Regions from separate parts of the Pseudomonas sp. MAFF 730105 genome, predicted to be linked through region 3. Evidence: predicted binding sites of a transcription regulator. Region 3 holds the regulator's gene; each other region holds the start of a gene.

What was found. Region 3 encodes FliA, which starts transcription of late flagellar genes. Its sites were predicted from a motif close to CTAAAGTTTNNNNNNNNNNNGCCGNTAA; they were not measured.
Region 1: a site for FliA is predicted at 1,106-1,133, ahead of PCOSP_RS03490 (methyl-accepting chemotaxis protein). Genes of this name have one in related genera too.
Region 2: a site for FliA is predicted at 1,351-1,378, ahead of PCOSP_RS22665 (flagellar protein MotY). Genes of this name have one in related genera too.
Region 4: a site for FliA is predicted at 1,349-1,376, ahead of PCOSP_RS28220 (methyl-accepting chemotaxis protein). Genes of this name have one in related genera too.

Annotation. Positions count from the first base shown of each region.
Region 1 covers NZ_AP018438.1:818,959-821,872, reverse strand. The annotation lists gene PCOSP_RS03500 (phosphatase PAP2 family protein) at 1-261, opposite strand, end outside; gene pmrG (lipopolysaccharide core heptose(II)-phosphate phosphatase PmrG) at 286-957, opposite strand; gene PCOSP_RS03490 (methyl-accepting chemotaxis protein) at 1,221-2,914, shown strand, end outside.
Region 2 covers NZ_AP018438.1:5,184,334-5,187,247, reverse strand. The annotation lists gene rnt (ribonuclease T) at 1-240, opposite strand, end outside; gene pyrC (dihydroorotase) at 237-1,283, opposite strand; gene PCOSP_RS22665 (flagellar protein MotY) at 1,475-2,497, shown strand; gene PCOSP_RS22660 (argininosuccinate synthase) at 2,625-2,914, shown strand, end outside.
Region 3 covers NZ_AP018438.1:1,901,609-1,904,522, reverse strand. The annotation lists gene PCOSP_RS08495 (protein phosphatase CheZ) at 1-349, opposite strand, end outside; gene PCOSP_RS08490 (chemotaxis response regulator CheY) at 368-739, opposite strand; gene fliA (RNA polymerase sigma factor FliA) at 906-1,649, opposite strand; gene fleN (flagellar synthesis regulator FleN) at 1,646-2,476, opposite strand; gene flhF (flagellar biosynthesis protein FlhF) at 2,592-2,914, opposite strand, start outside.
Region 4 covers NZ_AP018438.1:6,380,625-6,383,538, forward strand. The annotation lists gene PCOSP_RS28220 (methyl-accepting chemotaxis protein) at 1-1,239, opposite strand, end outside; gene PCOSP_RS28225 (LysR substrate-binding domain-containing protein) at 1,425-2,345, opposite strand; gene PCOSP_RS28230 (NorM family multidrug efflux MATE transporter) at 2,492-2,914, shown strand, end outside.

The DNA.
Region 1 (2,914 bases), 1.1 Mb from region 3:
CGGCCAGAGAAACGACAACAGCGCAGCGATGATGGCCGCCTCGCCGGTCCAGTTCGGAATGATCCTGGCCCATTTGTGGGTAATTTTTTCGAACAGCTTTACGTGTTCCAGGGGGAACAGCTGGTGCACGGGGTCATAGAACAGATCGCTGAAAGCAATGTCGATGCGGGTCATGTCGAACAGCAAGAACACCACGGCAGCGCAAACCAGGGGAATTCCGAGATTGAGCCCGTAGAAACGGGAGCGAGCAGACGTCAGCATGGGCGATCCTAACCGTGGGAAAAGTTACTTAAATGTCACCGAACGCCAGTCAGACGCTTCGATAAAACCGATTAACCGAGGCGCCTGTGGCTCAGCAGTGGAAACAAACAGCGACGCACCATAGCCAAACGTCGAGGTCGGTAGCTTGAGCGAGGTTTCCAATGCCTGCATGCATTCGCTATGGGTCACCAGGATCAGGTTGTGCCCGGCTACCTTGTGGGCCAAGGCATTGCGCAACAGGTCACGCCGGCAATTGATCAGCCAATCGTCGCCAGCGCTCACCTTGTTGAACATGTACCCCGCCGTCTGGGCCGTGCGGGTGGCCGGACTGTTGTAGATGTCGGTGTTGTCCAGGCCCAGGTGCTCGAACTGGGCACCAAGACTTACCGCGACGGCACGGGCCCGGTCAGTGATGCCAGCGGGATCGTTCAGACACTCAGCCTTGGAGTGATCGCAGCGCTCGACATGGCGCACCAGCACAATCACCTCCCCCTTGGCCCAGCCTTCGGCCAAGGTCCGGGCGCCGGCGACATTGCCATGGGCCAGGTCCGGCAACGCCGCCGGGCTCAGCAACCAGAGAGCCAATGGAATCACCAGCAATGCCGAGGCCAGGACGACGATGGCGTTTCGGTAGCGGGCGAACCGGCTGGTCTCGATCGAGCGCGTCAAGCCGAAAAAACTCAGTCTCAGTTCCACATCAAGCCGCCCCGACGGCATCCACCCCAGTCATTCAATGGCGTGACAGTAGAGACGGTGGCGTAGGCAGCTAGTGAAATGGATGTGAAAAAAAGCTTGGTACACGCGCCTGAAAATTCGGTGAATAGCTGGGTACCGGGGAAAAATCTTTCAGATATCAAGCCGGTGGCCGATACAGGCCTGCTCCCTATTTTGCTGGCTTAACAACAACAAACTTCCAGCCAACCGACGATCAAGCAGCACAACGTTCCTGGAGGAATTTGATGAATAGCTGGTTTGGCAACATTAGCGTCAATATGAAACTGGGCCTGGGCTTCGGCCTGGTGCTGCTCCTGACCTGCATCCTGGCCATGACCGGTTGGAACAGCCTGGGCGGGCTGATCGACCGCAGTAACTGGATGAGTGACATCACCCAGCTCAACGCCGGGCTGACCAAACTTCGGGTCACTCGCTTGCAATACATGCTGACCAACGGCGACGAGACGGCCGCACAGAATGTGCAAACCACCCTCGATGGCTTCGTGGCGCAACAGAACGCGCTGCTGAGCAGCTTCAAGAGCCCGGAAAACGTCAAGCTGCTCAAGGAGCAGAGCGCGACCATCGGCGCCTATCAGGCGTCCCTGAACAAAATGCGCAGCGCCTACCGCACCGGCAACACCGCCCGGGACGCCATGGGTGCCAACGCCGAAACCGCCTATAAACTGATCGAAGTGATCGGTACCGATGTAGCGCAAATGGCCCCGGGCGATGAACGCTTCGAACAGTTCCAGGCGATCACCCAGGCGAAGCAGGCATTCATGCTGGCTCGCTATGAAGTTCGTGGCTACACCGCCAACAGCAACGCCGATACGGAGCAGAAAGCCGTCGGCCAACTGGACGCCGCCATCGCTTCGCTCAAACCGCTGAACCTGCATTTCGCTAGCACCCGCCAAGATGAGCTGCGCCAGCTGGAAAACGCCCTGAGCCAATACCGCAGTGCCTTGCAGGCCTTCAAGTCAGCCACTGCCGACGCCGTGCAGGCGCGCAAGGAGATGACCGAGCAGGGCGCGACCATCGTCAACCTGAGCGACCAGCTGTATCAGATCCAGCTCGACCGCCGCGACGCCGAAAGCGCCCAGGCCCGCACGCTGCAACTGATCAGTACGTTGCTCGCCTTGCTGGTGGGCATCATTGCCGCTGTGATCATCACGCGACAGATTACCCGGCCGCTGAGCGAAACCTTGGCCGTGGTCGAACGCATTGCCAGCGGCGATCTGTCCCATAACATCATCGTCACCCGCCGCGATGAACTGGGCGTGCTGCAGCAGGGCATCGCTCGCATGGGCGTGACGTTGCGCGATCTCATCAGTGGCATCCGCGATGGCGTGACCCAGATCGCCAGCGCCGCCGAAGAGTTGTCCGCCGTCACCGAGCAGACCAGCGCCGGGGTCAACAACCAGAAAGTCGAGACCGATCAGGTCGCGACCGCCATGCACGAAATGACTGCCACCGTGCAGGAAGTGGCCCGCAACGCCGAGGAAGCTTCCCATGCCGCGGCCGCGGCGGACGGCGAAGCCCGCGCCGGCGATCAGGTGGTCAGCGAAGCCATCGCCCAGATCGAACGCCTCGCCAGCGAAGTGGTACGCTCCACCGACGCCATGACCGTGTTGCAACAGGAAAGTGACAAGATCGGCAGCGTCATGGATGTGATCAAGGCCGTGGCCGAACAGACCAACCTGCTGGCCCTCAACGCAGCGATCGAAGCGGCGCGCGCGGGTGAAGCCGGTCGCGGTTTTGCGGTCGTCGCCGACGAAGTCCGTGGCCTGGCCCAACGCACGCAGAAATCCACCGAGGAAATCGAAGGCCTGGTGGCCGGCCTGCAGAACGGCACCCAGCAAGTGGCGGCCGTGATGAACAACAGCCGCAGCCTCACCGACAGCAGCGTGGCCCTGACCCGCAAGGCCGGGGCGTCACTGGA
Region 2 (2,914 bases), 3.3 Mb from region 3:
ACCTTCGAAGGGTTCGACGCGAAAGAAATAGGTGTGATCGGGGAACACAAAGCCTTTTTCGTCCATGCCGATGGTGGTCGCGGCAATTTCCAGCAGCGCATCGGTGGCGGAGTTGAAACCGCCGGTCTCTACGTCGACCACGACCGGCAGGTAACCCCGGAACCGGGCAGCCATGGGGTGGCGAGTGCCGCTTGAACCGCCGTTGCCGTCCAGTTCGTCATCGAAATGCTCTTCACTCACGCGCTTTCCTCCAGCAGGCGCCAGCGCAGTTTTTCACCGGCGCGCAGCGGGATGACAGTCTGCTCGCCGAAGGGCAGGCTGGCGGGGGCGGTCCATTCGTCGCGGACCAGGGTAATACGATCGGTGTTCACCGGCAGGCCGTAGAAACGTGGGCCATGGAGGCTGGCGAAGCCTTCGAGCTTGTCCAGCGCATTGCGTTGTTCGAACGCCTCGGCGTACATCTCGATGGCGGCATAGGCGGTGTAGCAACCGGCGCAACCGCAGGCCGCTTCCTTGGCATGGCGGGCGTGGGGCGCCGAGTCCGTGCCGAGGAAAAACTTGGCGCTGCCGCTGGTGGCGGCATCGAGCAGGGCTTCCTGGTGGGTGTTGCGCTTGAGGATCGGCAGGCAATAGAAATGCGGCCGGATCCCGCCCACCAGCATGTGGTTGCGGTTGTACAGCAGGTGATGCGCCGTGATGGTTGCGCCGACGTTGGCCGGGGCCTCGTTGACGAACTGCACGGCATCGCCGGTGGTGATGTGTTCGAACACGACCTTGAGTGTCGGGAAGCGCTCCACGACGCGGCGCATGTGCTCGTCGATGAAGATCTTCTCGCGGTCGAATACGTCGACGTCGCCGCGGGTGACTTCACCGTGGATCAGCAAGGGCATGCCGACTTCGGCCATGGCCTCCAGCGCCGGGAAGATCTTGTCGATGCTGGTGACCCCGGAGTCCGAGTTCGTCGTGGCGCCGGCAGGGTACAGCTTGGCGGCATGGACGAAGCCGCTGGCCTTGGCGTCGCGGATTTCTTCGGGCTGGGTACGGTCGGTGAGGTAAAGCACCATCAGCGGTTCGAAGCGGCTGCCGGTCGGGCGTGCGGCGAGGATACGCTTGCGATAGCCGTCGGCCTCGCTGGCATTGCGCACGGGCGGAACCAGGTTGGGCATGATGATTGCGCGCCCGAAGGTGCGCGCGACATCGGCGACGGTATGGGTCAACACAGCACCATCGCGAAGATGAATATGCCAGTCGTCGGGACGCAGCAGGGTCAGGCGGTCGGACATTGGGGGGCTTCCAGGCGGGTCAAACTCTGGGGAATGCTACCGGAAAAGACCGATGCAGGCACTCGCTATCAAGTTTTGCCGCAAGTGACCGATAGCTCCTTCAGGCATGAACCGAATCCGTGCCGTGTCTCGGGGCGGCGTCATGCGCCCAGCGAGTACCGAATTTCGTACAAAAGCCAGTGGAGCCTCCCGTGCGCCAGCGTTATCTAGCCTTGCTCAGTGTGTTTGCCAGTCTTCCTGCCATGGCGCTCACTTTCCAGACCCGTCTGGAGAGCATTGAGTGGACGGTTGAAGGCGACAAGTTCGAGTGCCGGCTGAGCCAGCCGATCACCGATTTCGGCAGCGGCGAATTCGTTCGCCGGGCGGGCGAGCAGGCCACGTTCCGCCTCAAGACCTACAATCCGATGATGGGTGGCGGGTCGGCAACGTTGCTGGCGGCGGCTGCGCCGTGGCAACCGGGGCGGGGCGACATCAACCTGGGATCGGTCAGGATCGGCAGTGGCGACGTGCTGTTCAACAGCTCCCAGGTCCAGGCGGGTCGTTTGATCAGCGGGCTGATGGAGGGGCGTAGCCCGGTGGTGCGTCGCAACACCGAGGACGGGAGGGTGTCGGAAGTCCGGCTACTGCCCGTGCGCTTCAACAAGGCCTTCAGCGACTATCAAGGTTGTGTGGCGAAACTGTTGCCAAAGAATTTCGAGCAGATTAAGCAGACCCAGATCGGCTTCCCCGGCGAAGAGGTCGAGCTCGACGCACACGCCAAGGCCCAATTGCAGGTGATGCTCGACTTCATCAAGGCCGACCCGAGCGTCAATCATGTCGAGCTTGACGGTCACTCCGACAACAGCGGTAACCGTTTGACCAATCGTGAGCTGTCGCGCCGCCGGGCCCTGGCGGTCCAGGATTTCTTCAAGGCCAATGGCTTCCAGGAGTCGCAGATCACCTTGCGCTTCCATGGCGAGCGCTACCCTCTGGTACCCAACACCAACGCCGCCAACCGGGCCAAGAACCGCCGTGTGGTCGTCCAGCTGTCGCGTGTGTCCCCCACCGAAGCGCCGGTACCTCAACCTGCCCTTCAACCAGCACCCGCGCCCGCTGCGGCTCCGGCCAAGGCGCCAGCACCGACCGCTGCACCCGCCAAGGCCCCGTCGCCCGCGGCTGCGCCGGCCAAGACCTCGGCCCCGAGTCCCGTTCCGGCCACTGCGCGGACATCCTGATTCGATTTGATCGTCGCGCGCTCGACATAATCTGTCGCTTCGTCGTCATAAGCTGTCGCGCCTCTGTAAATTATCTGCGCCGGACGTTAGACTTGACGGCTTTCCGTACAACCCGTGGAGTGATGGCATGGCGGACGTAAACAAGGTCGTTCTGGCGTATTCCGGCGGCCTGGACACTTCGGTGATCCTCAAGTGGCTGCAGGACACTTATAACTGCGAAGTGGTGACCTTCACCGCTGACCTGGGGCAGGGCGAAGAAGTCGAGCCTGCACGCGCCAAGGCTCAGGCCATGGGCGTCAAAGAGATCTACATCGATGACCTGCGCGAAGAATTCGTCCGCGACTTCGTGTTCCCGATGTTCCGTGCCAACACCGTTTACGAAGGCGAGTACCTGCTTGGTACGTCCATCGCCCGTCC
Region 3 (2,914 bases):
GGCCATTGACCAGCGGCGTCGCGCTTTCCACCAGATCCATGGTGCGGTTGGCGGCGGCCTCGGTCAGCTTGACCACGTAAGACAGCCGCTCGGTCGCATCAGTAATCTGCGAGACCTCTTCGGCCTGAGGCATGTTCGGATCGATCTGGAAATTGACGATCGCGCTGTGCAATTCACGGGTGAGCTTGCCGACTTCCTGGTACAGACCACGATCCCGGGTCTGATTGAGCTCGTGGATCATCTGGACTGCATCGCCGAAACGACCTTTTTCAAGGCTTTCGACCAGTTCGCGGGCATGTTTTTTAAGGGTCGATTCGAAATCGCCCATTGAAGCTTCGTTATTCTCCATAGCTCCCCCGTGGCGCCGTTAACCGATGCGTTCGAAGATCTTTTCGATCTTTTCTTTCAACGCCTGGGCCGTGAAGGGTTTGACCACATAGCCGTTCACGCCGGCTTGGGCCGCTTCGATGATCTGCTCGCGCTTGGCTTCGGCGGTGACCATCAGCACCGGGAGGTGCTTGAGTTTTTCATCGGCGCGCACATGGCGCAGCAAATCGATACCGGTCATGCCAGGCATGTTCCAGTCAGTCACCAGAAAGTCGATGCTCCCGCTGTTGAGAACCGGGATGGCAGTAGTGCCATCGTCGGCCTCGACCGTGTTGGTGAACCCAAGGTCACGCAACAGGTTTTTTATGATCCGCCGCATCGTTGAAAAGTCATCAACAATGAGGATTTTCATGTTCTTGTCCAATTCGACCTCCAAGCAGTCTTAAACGCGTGCAGCACCTGAACGCGCCATTTCAATCAATCCGGTACAGCATTCGACAACGGCCCGGGACACAACGGATCGAGACTGCGCAACACGTGCCACGCAAACCCTGCTCGCAACCTCCCCGCACCGATTGTCAGCGCGCTCGCCACTCCCCCAAACGCCCCCGCAAACGGGCGGCGCACTGGCTGTGTAACTGACTGACCCGCGATTCGCTGACCCCCAGGACTTCACCGATTTCCTTGAGGTTCAGCTCTTCGTCGTAGTACAGCGCCAAGACCAGTCGCTCACGCTCCGGCAAATTGGCAATCGCATCGGCCAGCGCGCTCTGGAAACGTTCGTCTTCCAGATCACGCGCAGGCTCCATGTGAGTACTCGCGCCATCCTCGTGCAGCCCTTCATGATCGCCGTCCTGCAACAGGTCGTCGAAACTGAACAGGCGGCTGCCCAAGGTATCGTTCAAAATCCCGTAATAATCATCGAGACTCAACTGGAGTTCGGCCGCAACCTCATGATCTTTAGCGTCTCGCCCGGTTTTCGCTTCGATAGCGCGAATGGCGTCACTGACCATGCGGGTATTACGGTGCACCGAACGGGGTGCCCAGTCGCCCTTGCGGACTTCGTCGAGCATCGCGCCACGAATGCGAATGCCGGCGTACGTCTCGAAACTGGCGCCCTTGCTCGCGTCGTATTTGTTCGCCACTTCGAGCAGTCCGATCATGCCCGCCTGGATCAGGTCTTCAACCTGGACACTGGCCGGCAACCGCGCCAGCAAGTGATAGGCGATGCGCTTGACCAGGGGCGCGTAACGCTCGATCAACTCGTACTGGGCGTCCCGTGCCGATTTTTTGTAGAGGTGGTTGTAACCGCTGGCTGTCATAACACGGGCCCTGCTGTTTGTTGCACGAGACGCTCGACGAAAAACTCCAGATGCCCACGAGGGTTGGCCGGCAGTGGCCAGGTATCGACCTTCTGGGCGATCGCCTTGAATGCCAGCGCGCATTTGGAACGGGGAAAAGCTTCATAGACGGCACGTTGCTTCTGGACAGCCTTGCGCACGCTCTCGTCGTACGGCACGGCGCCGACGTATTGCAGGGCAACGTCCAGGAAGCGATCGGTGACCTTGGTCAACTTGGCGAACAGGTTGCGCCCTTCCTGCGGGCTCTGGGCCATGTTGGCCAGGACGCGGAAGCGGTTCATGCCGTAGTCACGGTTCAAGAGCTTGATCAGGGCATAGGCGTCGGTGATGGAGGTGGGCTCGTCGCAGACCACCAGCAGCACTTCCTGGGCGGCACGCACGAAACTGACGACCGAATCACCGATACCCGCCGCCGTGTCGATCACCAGCACATCGAGGTTGTCGCCAATGTCGCTGAATGCCTGGATGAGACCGGCGTGCTGGGCCGGGGTCAGATGAACCATGCTCTGGGTGCCGGAGGCGGCCGGCACGATACGAATCCCGCCCGGCCCCTGCAACAACACATCACGCAGTTCGCAGCGGCCTTCGATCACGTCCGCCAGCGTGCGTTTGGGTGTGAGCCCCAGCAGCACGTCCACGTTCGCCAGGCCCAGGTCGGCGTCCAGCAGCATGACCCGTCGGCCAAGCTCTGCCAGAGCCAGGGACAAGTTCACTGACACGTTAGTCTTGCCGACGCCACCTTTGCCGCCGGTCACCGCGATCACCTGTACGGGATGCATGCTGCCCATGTTCGTTCTTTACCTGTCTTACTTAGACGGAGGCCACATTACTGGCTGCGCGTTCACATACGGAACATTGCCTGGCAGACCATCGATGTAGGTACAAAAAATATTCATGATTACCTCAGCCAACCTGCTTGGTCGGGCTGTGGTAGATATCAGCGAACATATCAGCCATGGCTTCTTCGCTGGGTTCGTCCTGCATTTGCACACTCACGGCACGGCTGACCAGTTGGTGGCGACGCGGCAGATGCAAATCATCCGGGATCCGCGGTCCATCCGTCAGGTACGCCACCGGCAGATCGTGACCGATCGCCAGGCTCAAGACCTCGCCCAGGCTTGCCGTTTCGTCCAGCTTGGTCAGGATGCAACCGGCCAATCCGCAGCGTTTGTAGCTGTGGTAGGCGGCGGTTAGAACCTGTTTCTGGCTGGTGGTTGCCAACACGA
Region 4 (2,914 bases), 2.1 Mb from region 3:
GGACTGCTGCTCCATCCCCTCATAAGCACCGCTGGACAACCCGGACAGGGCCTGGGCACGACTGCTGACCTCCTGGGAGGCCTTGCGGATATGCTCGACCATGGTCGACAACGCCTGGCTCATCTGATTGAAGGCACGGGACAGTTGGCCGATTTCGTCATGGCTCGACACGCTCAGGCGCACACTCAGGTCACCGGCGCCCAATGCTTCGGCCTGGCGCACCAGATCGCCCAGGGGCGCCAGCTTGCTGCGCAACAGCCACATCGCTGCGCCAACCGCCAGCAGCATTGCCAGCAAGCTGCCAATGGCCAGTTGCGTACCGACGCTCCAGGTCACCTCGCGAATCTCGGCCTTCGGCATGCTCGCCACCACCGCCCACGGCCCGCCCTCGAACGGTACGGCGACGCTATAGAAATCTTCGGCGGTGTCGCTCCAGAACGCGCCCTTGCCCGGTTCTTTCACCAGGCCAACGACGGTCGTGACAGCGGCATCCAGCGCCTGGACGCCGGCCGGCGGTACCAGCCATTTGCTTTGTTCATCCAGCAGGGCCAGCGAGCCGGTCTTGCCAATGCGGAAGCGCTTGAGGTTCTCGAACTGGGCATTCTGCGCATCGGTGTAGTCGAAACCGACGTACAGCGCGGCGATGATCTTGCCACCGCTGTCACGAACCGGGCTGTACTGGGTCATGTAGTAACGGCCAAAGAGCAAGACCCGGCCAATATAGCTCTGCCCACTCATCAAGCGGGCGTAAGCCGGGCTGGCGTGGTCCAGCATGGTGCCAATGGCTCGCGAACCGTCCTGCTTGGCCACCGACGTACTGACGCGGATGAAATCGTCGCCGCTGCGCACGAACACCGTGGCGGTCCCGGCGGTCATCTGCTTGAACTCGTCAACTTCCTTGAAGTTGTTGTTCAGCACTTCGCTACCCAGGCTCAGGCTCGGCGTCTGTATGCCCGCCACCGCAACCGGCTGGTCCGGGTGCACGTTCAGGCCCGCGCTGAAGCGCTTTTCGAACAGGCCAGCCAGGCGCTGGGTGCTCTCGCGCAAGGTGCCGTGGAAGGTATTGAGCTGATCGGCCATCAGACGCGCTTCACTGGCCAGATGCTCTTCACGAGTGGCAAGGTTGGCGGCGTCCAGCGAACGCAAGGCGAAGACGGTACTGCCGGAGATCACGATCGCCAATATCACGGCGAGGGCAAGGCCTAGCTGTGAGGCGATCCGGGCACGGGGTTGAGACATGACGGCTCCTGGCCGAGACACCGGATCATCCTGATCACGTCGCACGCTCGGCATTTTATTCAAGGTAGGTATATGTTTTGCCCTTTCTGAACGAGGGTTCCATGTCACGGGTTCGGCCGCAAAGCGAGATACTTGAGCGGCCAGCAAGGATTAATACAGGCTGCTATCACCCTTACTGCAACGTTTCAGCCAAGACGCTCCACCGCGGGCAGTTGCATGGCCTTGACTTCACCTTGCAGAAAATCGCTGAGCCGACGCAAACGTTCACCTCCCGGACGGGTTTTGGGCCAGACCAGGTAATAATGCTCGCCACTGGCGACGGCGGTCGGCCACGGCAGGCTCAAGCGCCCCTGAGCCACATCTTCGGCCACCATCAACAGGTCGCCCATGGAAACACCGTAACCGCGCGCCGCTGCAATCATGCCCAGCTCCAGCGTATCGAACACCTGCCCGCCCTTGAGCGAGACCTTGTCGGACAAGCCCATGCGCTCCAGCCAACTGCGCCAGTCGCGACGGTCTGGCGTGGGATGGAGCAGTTCGGCGTTGGCCAGCCGCTGCACATCCCACGGTTGATCGTTCAACAGGTTCGGCGCGCCCACGGGAATCAGCTCCTCGGGAAACAGGAAACTGGCCTCCCAATCCGCTGGAAAATGTCCATTGCCCAACAACACCGCACAATCGAAAGGCTCGGTGTTGAAGTCCACCGAATCGACGTCCATCCAGGCGCTGGTCAACTGCACCTCATTGCCCGGCTGCAAATGTCGAAAGCGACTCAGGCGCGCCAGCAGCCAACGCATGGTCAGGGTCGAGGGGGCCTTCATGCGCAGGATGCCGTCCTCACCCGACAGCGTATGGCAGGCCCGCTCAAGTGCCATGAACCCATCGCGGATACCTGGCAGCAGCAACCGCGCCGCTTCGGTCAATTGCAGATTGCGACCGCTGCGCTGGAACAGCCGGCAGGCAAAATGCTCCTCGAGCGTGCGGATGTGACGGCTCACCGCACTCTGGGTAATCGATAACTCTTCTGCGGCCCGGGTGAACGAGCTGTAGCGCGCCGCTGCTTCGAATGCCCGCAGCGCATAAAGAGGTGGGAGACGACGCGACATCGGGAAACGCTCCAATGACGAGGGCCTAGCAGAAAGAACCCATACATGAGTTTTAATCATATCTGCCATCGTTTTTATCCTTTTGTGCAAAGCGTCGCAAGCACCGAGAATCGACGGTTTACAGCCTCGTCTGAACATGGAGCGTGATGATCATGCAGCATCCTGTGCGTACCGAACTCCGGGCTATCCTGCGGCTGGCGGGGCCGTTGATTGCCTCGCAGTTGGCGCACATGTTGATGGTCCTCACCGACACCTTGATGATGGCGCGCCTGAGCCCCGAAGCCCTGGCCGGCGGTGGACTGGGGGCGGCGAGTTATTCGTTCGTGTCGATTTTCTGCATCGGCGTGATCGCGGCAGTGGGTACCCTGGTGGCGATCCGTCACGGTGCCGGCGACATCGAGGGGGCCACCCGTTTGACCCAGGCCGGGTTGTGGCTGGCCTGGCTGATGGCGCTGGCAGCCGGGTTACTGCTATGGAACCTCAAGCCGGTGCTGCTGATGTTCGGCCAGACCGAAACCAACGTGCTGTCCGCCGGACAGTTCCTGCTGGTGTTGCCGTTTGCCCTGCCG